2 regions of the Pseudomonas sp. S2_A02 genome follow, and region 2 is predicted to be linked to the other one. Evidence: predicted binding sites of a transcription regulator. Region 2 holds the regulator's gene; the other holds the start of a gene.
What was found. The regulator FliA, encoded in region 2, starts transcription of late flagellar genes. The targets are predictions, from matches to a motif close to CTAAAGTTTNNNNNNNNNNNGCCGNTAA.

Region 1 (7,510 bases), 1.2 Mb from region 2:
CTGCCCGATTGGTTCGAAGAGGCGGAGTCAATGTTCGCCCTCGACCCCAGCTACGAACCTACCGAAGCCACGTTCGACCCGGAGCACGGCGAAGTCTTCGCCCAACTGCAAAAGTGCAATCGCCACAGCCTGATCGAACCGGTGGACGCCGAGCACATGTACTACGCGGCCATCCATTCCACCGGTTGCCGCCTCACAGCGCTCGGCGCCTATTACCGCGAACTCGCGATCAAGGGACATTTCTGATGCCTGTGTTTATCAGCTACCGCCATAGCGACCGGCCACACGCCATCGCAATCAACTCCCGTCTTATTCAGGCCAACATCAAGACGTACTTCGACGTGCTGGATCCGGAATCACAGACCACTGACGACATCACCGGGGTCATCACCCGCAACATCACCGCGTGCACGCACTTGCTCGCCGTAATTTCGGAGAACACCGCACAGTCCTGGTGGGTGCCGTTCGAAATCGGAGAAGCGACCCTCAGCAATCGCCGCATCTGCTCGTACCAGATTGGCCCCAGCGCTTTACCGTTGTACCTCGACAAATGGCCGAAACTGAGCGGCGATACGGACATCAATTTTTTCATTGATGCTTATCGTGAGGAGCTGATAACCAAACGCTCGACAGGACTGGAGTCGATCAGTGAAGCGGTTCGCGGCATCTACAAAGGAAATGCAGACCTGTTCCACGACCAACTCAAGAACCGCATCCGACGCGGTTTCTGACAGACGCAAAAAAGCCGCGATGATCGCGGCTTTCTGGTCTTCAGCAATCAGGACGACTGCGACGCTTTGGATGTGCGGGACAGGAGCTGACGCACAGCATGTGATGCTGTTGAGCAGAATCGCCCAGCCAACACACCTTACGTCCCCAAATCGGTGTTACAGAGCCCTCTTAACGGCCAAATAACAGGCATTACGCACGCTATCAGCGCTTGTGATACCGAGCGAAAAAAAATGAATTAATTGAGGCCGAAGGCTTCTTGAATGGTCTTGATCAAGCGGTCGCCATCCACTCCTCTGTAACCTTGGGGGTTTGACGCAAGCTCAGTAGGCACTTGGCTGAGAAATGACGTCAAATCGAGCGCCATTCGCTCAGGGAGTTCAGTCATCCCTTCTGTAAGACCAACAGAAAGTAAGACCACATCTCTGAAGTGCTTATTGATATCACGACTGTCCACTCGTACGCCGTTCTCGATCTGCGCCTTCTTGTTAAGCCAGGCATGAGCTTTGAGCGGAACGAGCCGATCGGCTCCAATGTGACTGATTTCTTGGGTGTGGTCGACGCCGGCCAAGAGAAAGTTGTAATACTCATCATCGAGGATGATCGCAGAAAGGCTTGCTGCTTGCTCTTCTACGGGGATTTTGGTCATTCGGGCCGCTTCTTCGTGCTCCAGGCCATCTGGCACACGAGAAAAAAGCTCGATCTGCACCGGAAAGGATTTGTCCTGAGGATACTGGAAGCGATAGAAAACAGGGGAGTCCCCTTCGCTGTCGCCATTTTGGCGAATGGCATACCCGCCGTCCTTGATGAACTTCCAGAACTGACCTACGAACTCTCGATTGAGGGCCTCAACAACCAGTACGACATCCAGATCCTTGGTGGCTCGAAATGGCTCATCCAGAAGCTCCATGGTAATGGATGCTGCCACCCCGCCAATCAGAACGTAGCTACCTTGGTAGTCTTTGAAATACTCTCTAAACCGGTCGATACCCACTACCATTTCACGTTCTCCATCATTTCATCCAAACACATTTGCACCCGGTCATCATGGTCATCCTTGAGACTCAGATAGAGAGAAAATGGATCTACAGTCCCGGTGGCTCTGTTGCTATGCAGAGGGTCATAGCTCCAAAACTGGATGCAGCACGCTGCATGGTTTTTCGGCACCTCATAATAGGGGGATGTGGTCTCAAACTTCGATTTGGCCGTCTTTGATATTGAGCCCCAAACACCGAACTCTTCCCCATATGCCGCACTCATCTTCCCGCGCTGATCGGACTCAGCGAGCTCTCGAATGTGATCGAACTGCGCAGTCGTCATTGCGAAGCTCGGGACTTTTGGACTGGCGAGAAGGCTCATCTCTGCCAGGGCCGCTTCCCCTGCCAGCATCATTTGGGTGTCAAACGCCTGAGGAATTGCATTTAACCAAAGTGTTTTTTTGACTGGCGTACGCATGTAGTCTTTCGCCATTCCCCAAGTCTCTTTAGGAGACAAGTGAAAAAAGATCGCGGCTTCACCCATTTCCGTTCCAGGCTGAACGATGTCCAGGTCGGTCAGCTCTTTTATGGCTCTGGTGACGGTCATTTTCGCGTAGGTAAAGGATTTCTCGAAAGTAGAGCGAGTGGTCAGTAGCCGGGGCTGCCATCCTTTGATCAGGAATTGAATAAGCATGGATTGAGTGGCAGGGCTCAGTACCTGAGGTTTTTCCAGGCGCTGCCTGTAATACTCACGCAAATCCATTCCAAACGCGGGAAGATAAAGCTGGTTTCCCGGCACGATGAATTGGACGCCTTTCTCGACCAGTCGTTTTCTGTCATAGCTCGGGAGCGTGTCTGTGACGAAAACCATGAGGTCACTGGTTTCGGGCGACTTCTTCGCCAGCAGCTTGTTGATTGCCTGCATATGCTTGGCTACATCCGCAACGCTAGCTTCCCGTTGTGGACGTTCCTTGAGCATGAGACACCTGCCCCCTAAGATTTCCGTGACAAAAAATTCGTATCGGTCACGCAGCGCATACGGAAGGATTTTGACGTGTTCCCAAGGTTTTAAGCGCAGCTTTAGGCCTAGCACGCTCTCTACATAGATCTTGAGCTCGATCAGATCGCGCCTCTCATGGAGGTCGTGGTCGTAGCTGGTAAAATCAACCATGGTCATTCTTCCGTATCACGATTTCATCACGATATCAGAGCCTCTGATAGCGTGCAAAATCCCTGATATTCTCCCGTGAATTTTGATGCAGATCTGCGACGCGAGATAAACGATAGGGAGGGAGTGGGAATACCCCTGCGCGAAATTTCAGATCGTTCCTACAGCCGTCACCATCGCACAGTATTCAGACACCGTTTTTTTTGCGCATTCAAGATCGACAAGTCGCGTGATGGAGCCATTGAGATCGGCGCTCACTGAACAACAGACAATCTCCCACCTCACAAAAGACAGAGACAAAAAAGCCGACATCGCTGTCGGCTTTTTCATGAATCACTGCTTAGGCGGCTCACCCGGTTTCGGCGCAGGAGCATCAAACAGATTCAACCGCTCACGAAGCTCATGAGCCGGCAGCGGCTCCTTATCCGCCGGCAATGCGTTCGGATCGACTGGCGGCGTGGGCACTTCGCCTGGGCCACCCTGCCCTTGCGTCGGCATTGGCGCAGGTTCGGCACCTTGCGAACCTTCGATGGCACGCTGGGCTTTTTTGGTCAGCACGACGATGTCGATGCGGCGGTTGACCGGGTTGAACGGGTTTTCCCGGTCGAACAACGCGGACGAGGCGTAGCCCACGACTCGCGCGACCTGAGCATCCGGATAGCTGCCCGCGACCAGCGCACGGCGAGCCGCGTTGGCGCGGTTGGCCGAGAGTTCCCAGTTGCCGAAGTCGCCGGTGCCCGAGTACGGCTTGGCATCGGTGTGGCCGCTGATGCTGATCTTGTTCGGCACCGCTTTGATGGTGTCGGCCATGGCCAGCAGGATGTCTTCGAAATACGGCTTCAGACGCGCACTGCCGGAGTCGAACATCGGACGGTTTTCGGCGTCCACGATCTGAATGCGCAAACCGTCCTGAGTGATCTCGAAGAGGATCTGGTCCTTGAACTTCTGCAACTGCGGGTTTTCTTCGACCTTGTTCTGCAACTCTTGCAGCAGCAATTCCAGGCGCTCTTTCTCGACCTGCTCGGCCATGCCTTCGACCTGTTCGGAGTCGATCGTCACCTTGTCTGGCTGAGGCTGAGATTTCACCTCGGGGTTGAGAGTGCTCTCCGGCGCCAGGGTCGGCGTGCCGCCCAGATCGATGATGTACGGCGTGCCGCTTTCGGAAAAACCGACCGGGTCCTTGAAGTAACCGGCAATGGCGATCTTCTGTTCCGGCGTTGCCGTGGACAACAGCCACAGCACCAGGAAGAACGCCATCATCGCCGTCGCGAAGTCCGCGAAGGCGATTTTCCAGGCCCCCCGTGATGCCCGCCGGCGATGCGCTTGACGCGCTTGATGATTATCGGCTGGTTATTTTCCATGACTTAGCGACCGCGAACCGCTTGTTCCAGCTCAGCGAAGCTAGGACGGTGCGCCGGGTACAGAACCTTGCGACCGAACTCCACCGCCAGCGATGGCGGCATGCCGGAAGCCGAAGCTACCAGCGAGGCCTTGATGGCTTCGTAGACGTTCAGTTCTTCCTTGGCGTCGTGAGCCAGGGAGTGGGCCAGCGGGCCGAAGAAACCGTAAGCCGCAAGAATACCGAAGAAGGTACCAACCAGTGCCGCACCCACGTGCAGACCGATGGATTTCTGGTCGCCTTCACCGAGGGAAGCCATGGTCACCACGATACCCAATACCGCCGCGACGATACCGAAACCGGGCATGGCGTCGGCGATGCCGTTCACCGCGTGGGAAGGGTGCTCGAGGTCTTCCTTGAGGCTGTAGAGTTCCATATCGAACAGGCCTTCCAGCTCATGGGGAGCCATGTTGCCGGAGGACATGATGCGCAGGTAATCGCAGATGAACGCGGTCATGCGTTCGTCTTTGAGCACCGCCGGGTACTTGGCGAAAATCGGGCTCGCGGCGGCATCTTCGATGTCACCTTCGATCGCCATCATGCCTTCGCGGCGGCTCTTGTTGAGGATCTCGTAAATCAGGCCCAGCACTTCCAGGTAGAAGGTGTGGTTGAAACGCGAATTGAACATGCCCAAGGACTTCTTGAGCACATGCATCGTCATGTAACCAGGGTTGGCCTGCAGAAATGCGCCAAGGGCCGCCCCCCCGATAATCATCACCTCGAAAGGCTGGATAAGAGCGGCAATCTTGCCGTGGGAAAGCACGTATCCGCCGAGCACGCTCGCGAATACGACGATGATGCCGATAATTTTAGCCATAGGTAGGAGAGCACTTACTGAGTCGGGTTCAAGGTCATATTCGGAAGTTAAAAAATCTCTTCTTCTACTTATCGGCAAAACTGCGCCAGACTATAGCCAGTTCAGGCGAAAAGCTATTTTGACCCGTGCAGGGATAGGTAATGCAGACGATGATTGCGTCCAGACATGGCTAACGAAACGAACGTCCCAACGCCAAAACCAACCACGCTCGAAGACTGGGTCAAGCTTCTCGATGGTGTGCGCCTGCCGGTTCCGCAAGCCAGTCACGATCAGGTCAGCAAAGCCATCCGCGATAACCGCAGTTCACTGCGAGACATCGCCGAACTGATGCAGGACAGCCCGGCCCTGGCCTTGAGCGTGATTCGCGAAGCCAACCGCCACACCCAAGGCAGCATGACCGAGCCCGCTGAAAACCTTGAAGTGGCGATCAATCGTCTCGGCTTGAAACGCACCGAAGAATTGCTCGAGCGCCTGCCCGCCGAATCCCAATCGCAAATCCCTGTCGCCTTGCGCCAGCTTCAACTGATCAGCCAGCACGCCACCCAACAAGCCAATGGTTTTTTTGCCGGTCGCCTGGCGCGGTTGTGGCAGGACATCCACTGGGGCAGCCTGCTGTTTCTTTCGCCACTGTGGCCCATGGCGTTGACCCATCCGCATCTGCTCGAAGAATGGGAGCTGCGGGTCATCCATAAAGGTGAGTCGGCGCGCAAAGTCGAAAAGCAATTGTTCGGTGTGCGCCTGCTGGAAATCTGTCAGGCGCTGGTGGATGTCTGGCGTTTGCCGATCTGGGTGCAACAGGGTTATCGGCTGCTGCGCAGCGAACAACGCGAATTGGTGAAAGTCCTGCGCATCGCTCGCGACAGCGATCACCCATTGCGCCAGCAAAACCGCCTCGATGACGACCCGACGTTGCGACGCTGGCTCAATCAGCCTGCCAATACCGTGCTGCTGGCCAATGGTCTGGCATTGTCGGCACAACAAGCCTGGGACAATCCTCATTGCGAACGCTGGCAATACCTGACCAGCCTTTATTTGCAAATGCCGATGGATGAGGTGCAACAACAATTGCACCAGCAAGCTGCCAACAGCGCCCGCCAACATGCCATGCCTGACCTGTGGCACCCGGCCGAAGCGCTGATCTGGCCTTCGGGCATGAACCGTGTTCACGCTGGTTTGCTGCCGGCCCCGGCACCCACCGCCGAAGACCTGGCGAAGTGGCGTAAACAATGCGCCGAACTGCTAGTGGAGCCGAGCCCTTTTACCAATGCCATGCACTTGACCACATCGGCCCGAGACGCCCTGGTGGCGTGCGGCATGCGGCGGGTGATGATCCTGATGGCCGACCGTACGCACGCTAATCTGCGCGTGCACCAGACTGCCGGGTTGCCCAAAGAAGTAGCCGGCCTGAACCTGGTGGTCAACCAAAGCACCGTGCTGCAGCGCCTGCTCGCGCAACAGGCCCAGGTGCGCCTGACGCCAGCCAACAACGCACAATTCTCGTCCCTGTTGCCGGCCAGCCTGCGTAAACAGTTCAGCGGTGAGCACTTGCTGCTGCGCTCCCTGGTCAACAACGGTCGGGTGATCATGATCGTGGTGGCGGATCAGGGCGGCGGGCCGTTCTCGGAAATTACCGTGCAAGCATTCGGCAAAACCGCGCAGTGCATCGAAAAGGCCCTGCACAGCTTTAGCCACCGCTAGGGGCTGATGCCAGTCAGTTAAGTTGCGCACACTTGTGGGAGCGAGCCTGCTCGCGATGACGCCGGTAAATTCAGCATCAATATTGTCTGACCCACCGCTATCGCGAGCAGGCTCGCTCCCACAGGGCTGGCCGAAATAACTGATAACAGACCCTCATGACGCTGCGCTACAATCCTCTCCCTTTGTGCTCTGGAGACCTCACATGTCTGACTTCTCTGGCTTGGCGCTGGTGATCGAGCCGAGCGACCTGCTCCCGCGTCTCGACTCCCGCGAACTGATTCTGGTGGACCTGACCAGCAGCGCCCGCTATGCCGCAGGGCATATCCCCGGAGCACGCTTTGTCGATCCAAAACGTACTCAACTGGGTCAGGCGCCTGCGCCAGGCCTGCTGCCGACCCAGGCCGCGCTTGAAGCATTGTTCGGCGAACTGGGCCACAACCCCGATGCGGTCTACGTCGTCTATGACGACGAAGGCGGTGGTTGGGCCGGGCGCTTTATCTGGCTGCTGGATGTCATCGGCCACAGCAACTATCACTATATCGACGGCGGCCTGCCGGCCTGGCTGGCAGAAGGCTTGCCCATGTCGATCCAGATCCCGCCAGCGGTCGGCGGCCCGATCGCCCTGACCCTGCACGACGAACCCATCGCCACCCGCGAATACCTGCAAAGCCGTCTCGGTGCCACCGACCTGGCAATCTGGGACGCACGCGGGCCGCTGGAAT
Region 2 (7,510 bases):
GACCATCGTTGCGACAGTAGGGCCCAACGGCTGAGGTAGTGGTTTATGCAAGTTAAGCGTTTTTTCGCCGCCGATATGCGTCAGGCCATGAAACTGGTTCGTGATGAGCTGGGCGCCGACGCCGCCATCATTGGCAATCGCCGGATCGCTGGCGGTGTCGAGCTGACGGCTGCCCTGGATTACAAACTGTCGGCGCTGGCCCCGCGTGTTCCAAACATGGAACTCGAGGACGAGCTGCGCAAGACCCAGTCGCGGATCGTCACCGCCCAGGCCGAACTGAGCCTGCGTGGCGATGGCGAGAGCGACAAAGCCACCAATCGCCAGTTGTTCGCCGGCCTGCCGTTGACCGCCGCCGAGCCACTGATCGAGCCAACGCTGGCCGAGCCTCGGCGTCCGGCACCCGCGCCTGCCGCAGCGACCGGTGTCGACCCGCGTGCGTTCGACTCGATGCGTTTCGAGCTCAACAGCCTGCGTGAACTGATGGAAGTGCAACTCGGCTCGCTGGCCTGGAATCAGCTACAAGGCAGCCGTCCGGCCCAGGCCAACCTCTGGCGACGCCTGCAACGCATCGGCCTGTCCGGCCCGTTGTCGCGCGATCTGCTGGCACTGATTACCGACATTGAAGAACCACGTCAGGCTTGGCGCATGTTGCTCGCGCACCTGGCGCGGATGATTGCCACCCCGGAAGTCGAGCCCTTGGAAGAGGGCGGTGTAATTGCGATGGTCGGCCCGGCTGGCATGGGCAAGACCACCACGCTGGCCAAGCTCGCGGCCCGTTATGTGCTCAAGTACGGCGCGCAGAACATCGCGCTGGTGAGCATGGACAGCTATCGCATCGGTGCTCAGGAACAGCTCAAGACCCTGGGCCGCATCCTCAACGTGTCGGTCACCCACGTCGATCCGGGCCAATCGCTGGTGCAGGCGCTGGAACCCTTGCTGCGCAAACGCGTGGTGCTGATCGATACCGCCGGCCTGCAGGCCAGCGATCCGGCACTGCGCATGCAGCTTGAAAGCCTGGCCGGACGAGGGATCAAATCAAAAAACTATCTGGTCTTGGCAACCACTAGCCAAAAACAGGTTCTAACCGCCGCTTATCATAGTTACAAGCGTTGCGGGCTAGCTGGCTGCATCCTGACTAAACTGGATGAAACGGCAAGCCTGGGTGAGGTGTTGAGCCTGGCCATCAGTCATGAATTGCCGGTGGCTTACCTGACCGATGGCCCGCGGATCCCGGATGATTTGCATCTGCCGCGTCGTCATCAGTTGGTCAGCCGCGCCGTTAGCGTGCAAATGCAGGAAGAACCCAGCGAAGAAGCCATGGCTGATATGTTCGCTGACCTCTACCACAGTCCGACCAAGCGGGTTGGCTGAGGTATTAATGAACAGTTTTTGTACCTACATCGATGGTCTGCCAATGCATTGTTCAGTTAGTGAACGCGCAGCCAGTAATGTGGCCTCCGTCTAAGTAAGACAAGGTAAAGAAATAACATGGGCAGCATGCATCCCGTACAGGTGATCGCGGTGACCGGCGGCAAAGGTGGCGTCGGGAAGACTAACGTGTCAGTGAACTTGTCCCTGGCTCTAGCTGAGCTCGGCCGGCGCGTCATGCTGCTGGACGCCGATCTGGGGCTGGCGAATGTCGACGTCCTGCTGGGGCTGACACCCAAACGTACTTTGGCCGATGTGATCGAAGGCCGGTGTGAGCTGCGCGACGTGCTGCTGCAAGGGCCCGGCGGTATCCGCATCGTCCCGGCCGCGTCCGGCACCCAGAGCATGGTTCATCTGAGCCCGGCCCAGCATGCCGGCCTGATCCAGGCCTTCAGCGACATCGGCGACAACCTCGACGTATTGGTGATCGACACCGCTGCGGGCATTGGTGACTCGGTAGTCAGTTTCGTGCGCGCAGCCCAGGAAGTCTTGCTGGTGGTGTGCGACGAACCAACCTCCATTACCGACGCCTACGCGCTGATCAAACTGCTGAACCGCGACTACGGCATGAATCGTTTCCGCGTCCTGGCCAACATGGCGCAGAGCCCGCAGGAGGGCCGCAACCTGTTCGCCAAGTTGACCAAGGTCACCGATCGTTTTCTTGACGTCGCCTTGCAATACGTTGGCGCGGTGCCTTACGACGAAAGCGTGCGCAAGGCCGTGCAGAAGCAGCGTGCCGTCTACGAAGCCTTTCCCCGTTCCAAGTGCGCTCTGGCATTCAAGGCCATTGCGCAGAAGGTCGATACCTGGCCGCTGCCGGCCAACCCGCGTGGGCATCTGGAATTTTTCGTCGAGCGCCTCGTGCAACAAACGGCAGGACCCGTCCTATGACAGCCAGTGGTTACAACCTCTACAAGAAGTCGGCACGTGACGCGCAGTACGAACTAATCGAGCGTTACGCGCCACTGGTCAAACGCATTGCCTACCATTTGCTGGCGCGTTTGCCGGCCAGTGTCCAGGTCGAAGACCTGATCCAGGCCGGCATGATCGGCCTGCTTGAAGTATCAACCAAATACGACGCCAGCAAAGGCGCGAGTTTCGAGACGTACGCGGGCATTCGAATCCGCGGCGCGATGCTCGATGAAGTGCGCAAGGGGGACTGGGCGCCACGTTCGGTTCACCGCAATACCCGCATGGTCAGCGACGCGATTCGCTCGATTGAAGCTAAAACCGGCCGTGACGCTAAAGATCACGAAGTTGCGGCCGAACTCCAATTGAGTCTCGACGATTATTACGGGATTTTGAACGACACCCTCGGCAGCCGGTTATTCAGTTTCGACGATCTGTTGCAGGACGGCGAACACGAAGGGCTGCATGAGGATGGCGCCAGTGCTCATCTCGAGCCGTCACGCGATCTGGAAGATGAACGCTTCCAGGCGGCGCTGGCGGACGCGATTGCCAATTTGCCGGAGCGTGAGCGACTGGTGTTGGCGCTGTACTACGACGAAGAGTTGAATCTCAAGGAAATCGGTGAGGTCCTGGGGGTCAGCGAATCGCGGGTCAGCCAGTTACACAGCCAGTGCGCGGCCCGTTTGCGGGGGCGTTTGGGGGAGTGGCGAGCGCGCTGAAGGCAGTGTGGGGACACTGCGAATGGAGCAGGTGTGGTGTTGAACCGCACCGGTTTCGATCTGTTGTGCTCCAGACAGTCATTGAGTGCTTTGCCGGATTGATTGAAATGGCGTGTCCAGGTGCTGGGCGCGTTTAAGACTGCTTGGAGGTCGAATTGAACAAGAACATGAAAATCCTCATCGTTGATGACTTCTCAACGATGCGGCGGATCATAAAAAACCTGTTGCGTGACCTTGGGTTCACCAACACGGTCGAGGCTGACGATGGCGTCACTGCCATTCCGGTTCTCAACAGCGGGGGCATCGACTTTCTGGTAACGGACTGGAATATGCCTGGCATGACCGGCATCGATCTGCTGCGTCACGTGCGCGCCGATGAAAAGCTCAAGCACCTGCCGGTGCTGATGGTGACCGCTGAAGCCAAGCGCGAGCAAATCATCGAAGCCGCTCAGGCGGGTGTGAACGGCTATGTGGTCAAGCCATTCACGGCTCAAGCGTTGAAAGACAAGATTGAAAAGATCTTCGAACGCATCGGTTGATGTGCAAAGCCAGTCCGTCACGGGGGAGCTATGGAGCAAAACGAATCTTCACAGGGCGATTTCGAATCGACCCTGAAAAAACACGCGGTCGAACTGGTCGAGAGCCTTGAAAAAGGCAGGTTCGGCGACGCTGTGCAACTGATCCATGAGCTCAACCAGACCCGTGACCGCGGCCTGTATCAGGAAGTGGGCAAGCTCACCCGCGAGCTGCATAGCGCGATCGTCAATTTCCAGATTGATCCGCACATGCCGCAAGCCGAGGAAGTGTCTCAGATCACCGATGCCACTGAGCGCCTGGGTTATGTGGTCAAGCTGACCGAGGCTGCGGCCAACCGCACCATGGACCTGGTGGAAAACGCCACACCGTTGATCAACGGCCTGAGCGATGAAGCTCAGGCGCTGAGCACGGATTGGGGGAGGTTCATGCGTCGCGAAGTCGGGGCTGAAGAGTTCCGCGAACTGGCCCGGCGCGTCGACGGTTTCCTGACACGCAGCAGTGAAGACAACCGCGTCGTGTCGAGCAACCTCAACGACATTCTGCTGGCCCAGGATTACCAGGACCTCACCGGTCAGGTGATCAAACGCGTGACCCAGTTGGTCACCGAAGTTGAAAGCAACCTGCTCAAGCTCGTGCTCATGGCCAGCCAGGTAGACCGCTTTGCGGGTATCGAACATGACCGTGAAGCGATGCTGGCTGAAAAAGATCCACAAAAACATCTCTCTCAGGGTGAAGGTCCGCAGATTCATGCCGATAAAAGAGAAGACGTTGTGTCCGGTCAGGACGATGTGGACGATTTGTTATCCAGCCTAGGATTTTAGAGTTTTAGCATTTTAGGTTTTTTAGGTTTTTAGACCTCAGGAGCACCCCCTTAATGAGCTTCGGCGCCGATGAAGAGATCCTTCAGGATTTCCTGGTTGAGGCCGGCGAGATTCTAGAGCAACTGTCCGAACAGCTGGTCGAGCTTGAAAGCCGACCGGATGATGCGGATTTGCTCAATGCAATTTTTCGCGGTTTTCACACTGTAAAAGGGGGCGCCGGCTTCCTCCAGCTCAATGAGCTGGTGGAGTGCTGTCACATCGCCGAGAACGTGTTCGACATCCTGCGCAAGGGTGAACGACGCGTCGACTCGGAACTGATGGACGTGGTTCTCGAAGCACTGGACGCGGTGAACGGCATGTTCAGCGAAGTCCGCGAACGCAGCCCAATCACGGCTGCCACACCTGAATTGCTGGCTGCTCTGGCCCGCCTGGCCGAGCCGCAAACCGCCGATGAAGCGGCACTTGTCGCTGAAGTGGTGCAAGAGCCGGCCGCTGAAAGTGAATCCGGCGACATTACCGATAACGAATTCGAACAACTGCTGGACTCGCTGAATGCCGTCAAGGCTCAGGCCGAGGCGCCTGTGGTTGCTCCGCCTGCCGCCGATACGGCGACCAGCGACGAAATCACCGATGCCGAGTTCGAGTCGTTGCTCGATCAATTGCACGGCAAAGGCCAGTTCGCCGCCGATGCAGTGGTCGCTGCGCCCGCAGCATCGGCTGTCCCGAAAGCGGCAGGCGACAGCTCCGACATCACCGATGACGAGTTCGAAGCACTGCTCGATCAGCTGCACGGCAAAGGCAACTTTGCGGTCGATGCGCTGGAATCGGCAATTGCTTCGGCTCCGGCCCGGCTGCGCCAACCGCTAAAGCGGCCGGCGGTGATCTGATCTCCGATCATGAGTTCGAATCGCTGCTCGACGAATTGCACGGTAAAGGCAAGTTCACTGAAGTGGGCGCCGGTTCTGCTGCTTCGGCGGTCGCAACCCCAGTCGTCAAGGCTGCGGCGCCGGCACCTGTCGCCAAAGCGCCTGAGCCAAAAGCCCAAGCGCCCAAGCCTGCTGCCGCTGCTGCACCGGCGCCTGCTCGTGCCCTGGCTGCGCCGCCACCGGAAAAACCGGCCAGCGAAGCCGAGACTACCGTGCGGGTCGATACCGCGCGTCTCGACGAAATCATGAACATGGTCGGCGAGTTGGTACTGGTACGTAACCGCTTGGTCCGTCTGGGCCTCAACAGCGGCGACGAAGCCATGTCCAAGGCCGTGTCGAACCTCGACGTGGTCACGGCCGACCTGCAAACCGCGGTCATGAAGACCCGGATGCAGCCGATCAAGAAAGTTTTCGGGCGCTTCCCGCGTCTGGTTCGCGACCTGGCTCGCCAGCTCAAGAAAGAGATCAACCTGGAGCTGGTCGGCGAAGAAACCGACCTCGACAAGAACCTCGTCGAGGCCCTGGCCGACCCGCTGGTCCACTTGGTACGCAACTCGGTCGACCACGGTATTGAAGAGCCGGCTGAGCGCGAAGCGATGGGCAAACCTCGCAGCGGCAAAGTGATCCTGTCCGCTGAACAGGAAGGCGACCATATCCTGCTGTCCATCTCCGATGATGGCAAAGGCATGGACGCTGATGTTCTGCGCGGTATCGCCGTGAAGAAAGGCCTGATGGACAAGGATGCGGCAGACCGTCTCAGCGAGTCGGATTGCTTCAACCTGATCTTCGCTCCGGGGTTCTCGACCAAGACCGAGATTTCCGACGTCTCCGGGCGCGGCGTGGGCATGGACGTGGTGAAAACCAAGATCGCCCAGCTCAACGGCACCATCAATATCTACTCGACCAAGGGCAAGGGCTCGAAGATCGTCATCAAGGTCCCGTTGACCCTGGCGATCATGCCGACGCTGATGGTCATGCTCGGCAACCAGGCGTTCGCGTTCCCGCTGGTGAACGTCAACGAGATCTTCCACCTCGACCTGTCGCGCACCAACGTGGTGGACGGCCAGGAAGTGGTGATCGTGCGGGACAAGGCACTGCCTCTGTTCTACCTCAAGCGCTGGCTGGTCAGCTCCGCTGCTCACGAAGAGCAGCGCGAAGGCCATGTGGTGATCCTTTCGGTGGGCACTCAGCGGATCGGCTTCGTCGTCGACCAGTTGGTGGGCCAGGAAGAAGTGGTCATCAAGCCATTGGGCAAAATGCTCCAGGGAACCCCGGGCATGTCCGGCGCCACCATCACCGGTGACGGCCGCATTGCACTGATTCTCGATGTGCCGAGCATGCTCAAGCGTTACGCCGCACGGCGTATTTGATTCTGGGGGAGCGGGGCGACTGAGCCTCGCCCCGTCTAATGGAGTGTTTATGGCAGTCAAAGTCCTGGTGGTGGACGATTCGGGGTTTTTCCGCCGCCGCGTCTCGGAAATTCTTTCAGCGGATTCGAATATCCAGGTCGTCGGTACGGCGACCAATGGCAAAGAGGCGATCGATCAGGCGCTGGCCCTCAAACCAGACGTGATCACCATGGACTACGAGATGCCAATGATGGATGGCATCACGGCGGTGCGGCACATCATGCAGCGCTGCCCGACCCCGGTGTTGATGTTCTCCTCGCTGACTCACGAAGGCGCGCGGGTCACCCTCGATGCGCTGGACGCCGGCGCGGTGGACTTCCTGCCGAAGAATTTCGAAGACATCTCCCGTAACCCGGAGAAGGTCAAGCAACTGCTGTGCGAGAAGATTCTCAGCATCTCGCGCAGTAACCGTCGTGTCAGCACCTACAGCGCTCCGGCCCCGGTGGCTGCGCCAGCGCCGACGCCTGCGCCTTCGAGCATCAGCAGCTATGGCAGCGGCGCGCCTGCGCGTCCGGCCCCGGCACCGATTCCGGCTCGCACCCATGCAGCGACGCCGTCGTCTCCTGCGCCCAAACGCAAAGCCTACAAACTGGTCGCCATCGGTACCTCCACCGGTGGTCCGGTTGCCCTGCAACGGGTGCTGACGCAGTTGCCGGCCAACTTCCCGGCACCGATCGTGTTGATCCAGCACATGCCGGCAGCCTTCACCAAGGCCTTCGCCGAGCGTCTGGACAAACTGTGCCGCATCAGCGTCAAGGAAG

Region 1: the regulator FliA is predicted to act here: its motif matches at 5,159-5,186, upstream of motA (flagellar motor stator protein MotA).

Annotation. Positions count from the first base shown of each region.
Region 1 is NZ_CP162776.1:3,080,077-3,087,586, forward strand. It holds gene AB4O41_RS14160 (caspase family protein) at 1-246, shown strand, start outside; gene AB4O41_RS14165 (toll/interleukin-1 receptor domain-containing protein) at 246-731, shown strand; gene AB4O41_RS14170 (hypothetical protein) at 968-1,729, opposite strand; gene AB4O41_RS14175 (hypothetical protein) at 1,723-2,877, opposite strand; partial or broken gene motB (flagellar motor protein MotB) at 3,208-4,235, opposite strand; gene motA (flagellar motor stator protein MotA) at 4,239-5,090, opposite strand; gene AB4O41_RS14190 (HDOD domain-containing protein) at 5,256-6,788, shown strand; gene AB4O41_RS14195 (rhodanese-like domain-containing protein) at 6,991-7,510, shown strand, end outside.
Region 2 is NZ_CP162776.1:1,910,421-1,917,930, reverse strand. It holds gene flhA (flagellar biosynthesis protein FlhA) at 1-34, shown strand, start outside; gene flhF (flagellar biosynthesis protein FlhF) at 46-1,371, shown strand; gene fleN (flagellar synthesis regulator FleN) at 1,489-2,319, shown strand; gene fliA (RNA polymerase sigma factor FliA) at 2,316-3,056, shown strand; gene AB4O41_RS08735 (chemotaxis response regulator CheY) at 3,224-3,595, shown strand; gene AB4O41_RS08730 (protein phosphatase CheZ) at 3,626-4,414, shown strand; partial or broken gene AB4O41_RS08725 (chemotaxis protein CheA) at 4,468-6,710, shown strand; gene AB4O41_RS08720 (protein-glutamate methylesterase/protein-glutamine glutaminase) at 6,760-7,510, shown strand, end outside.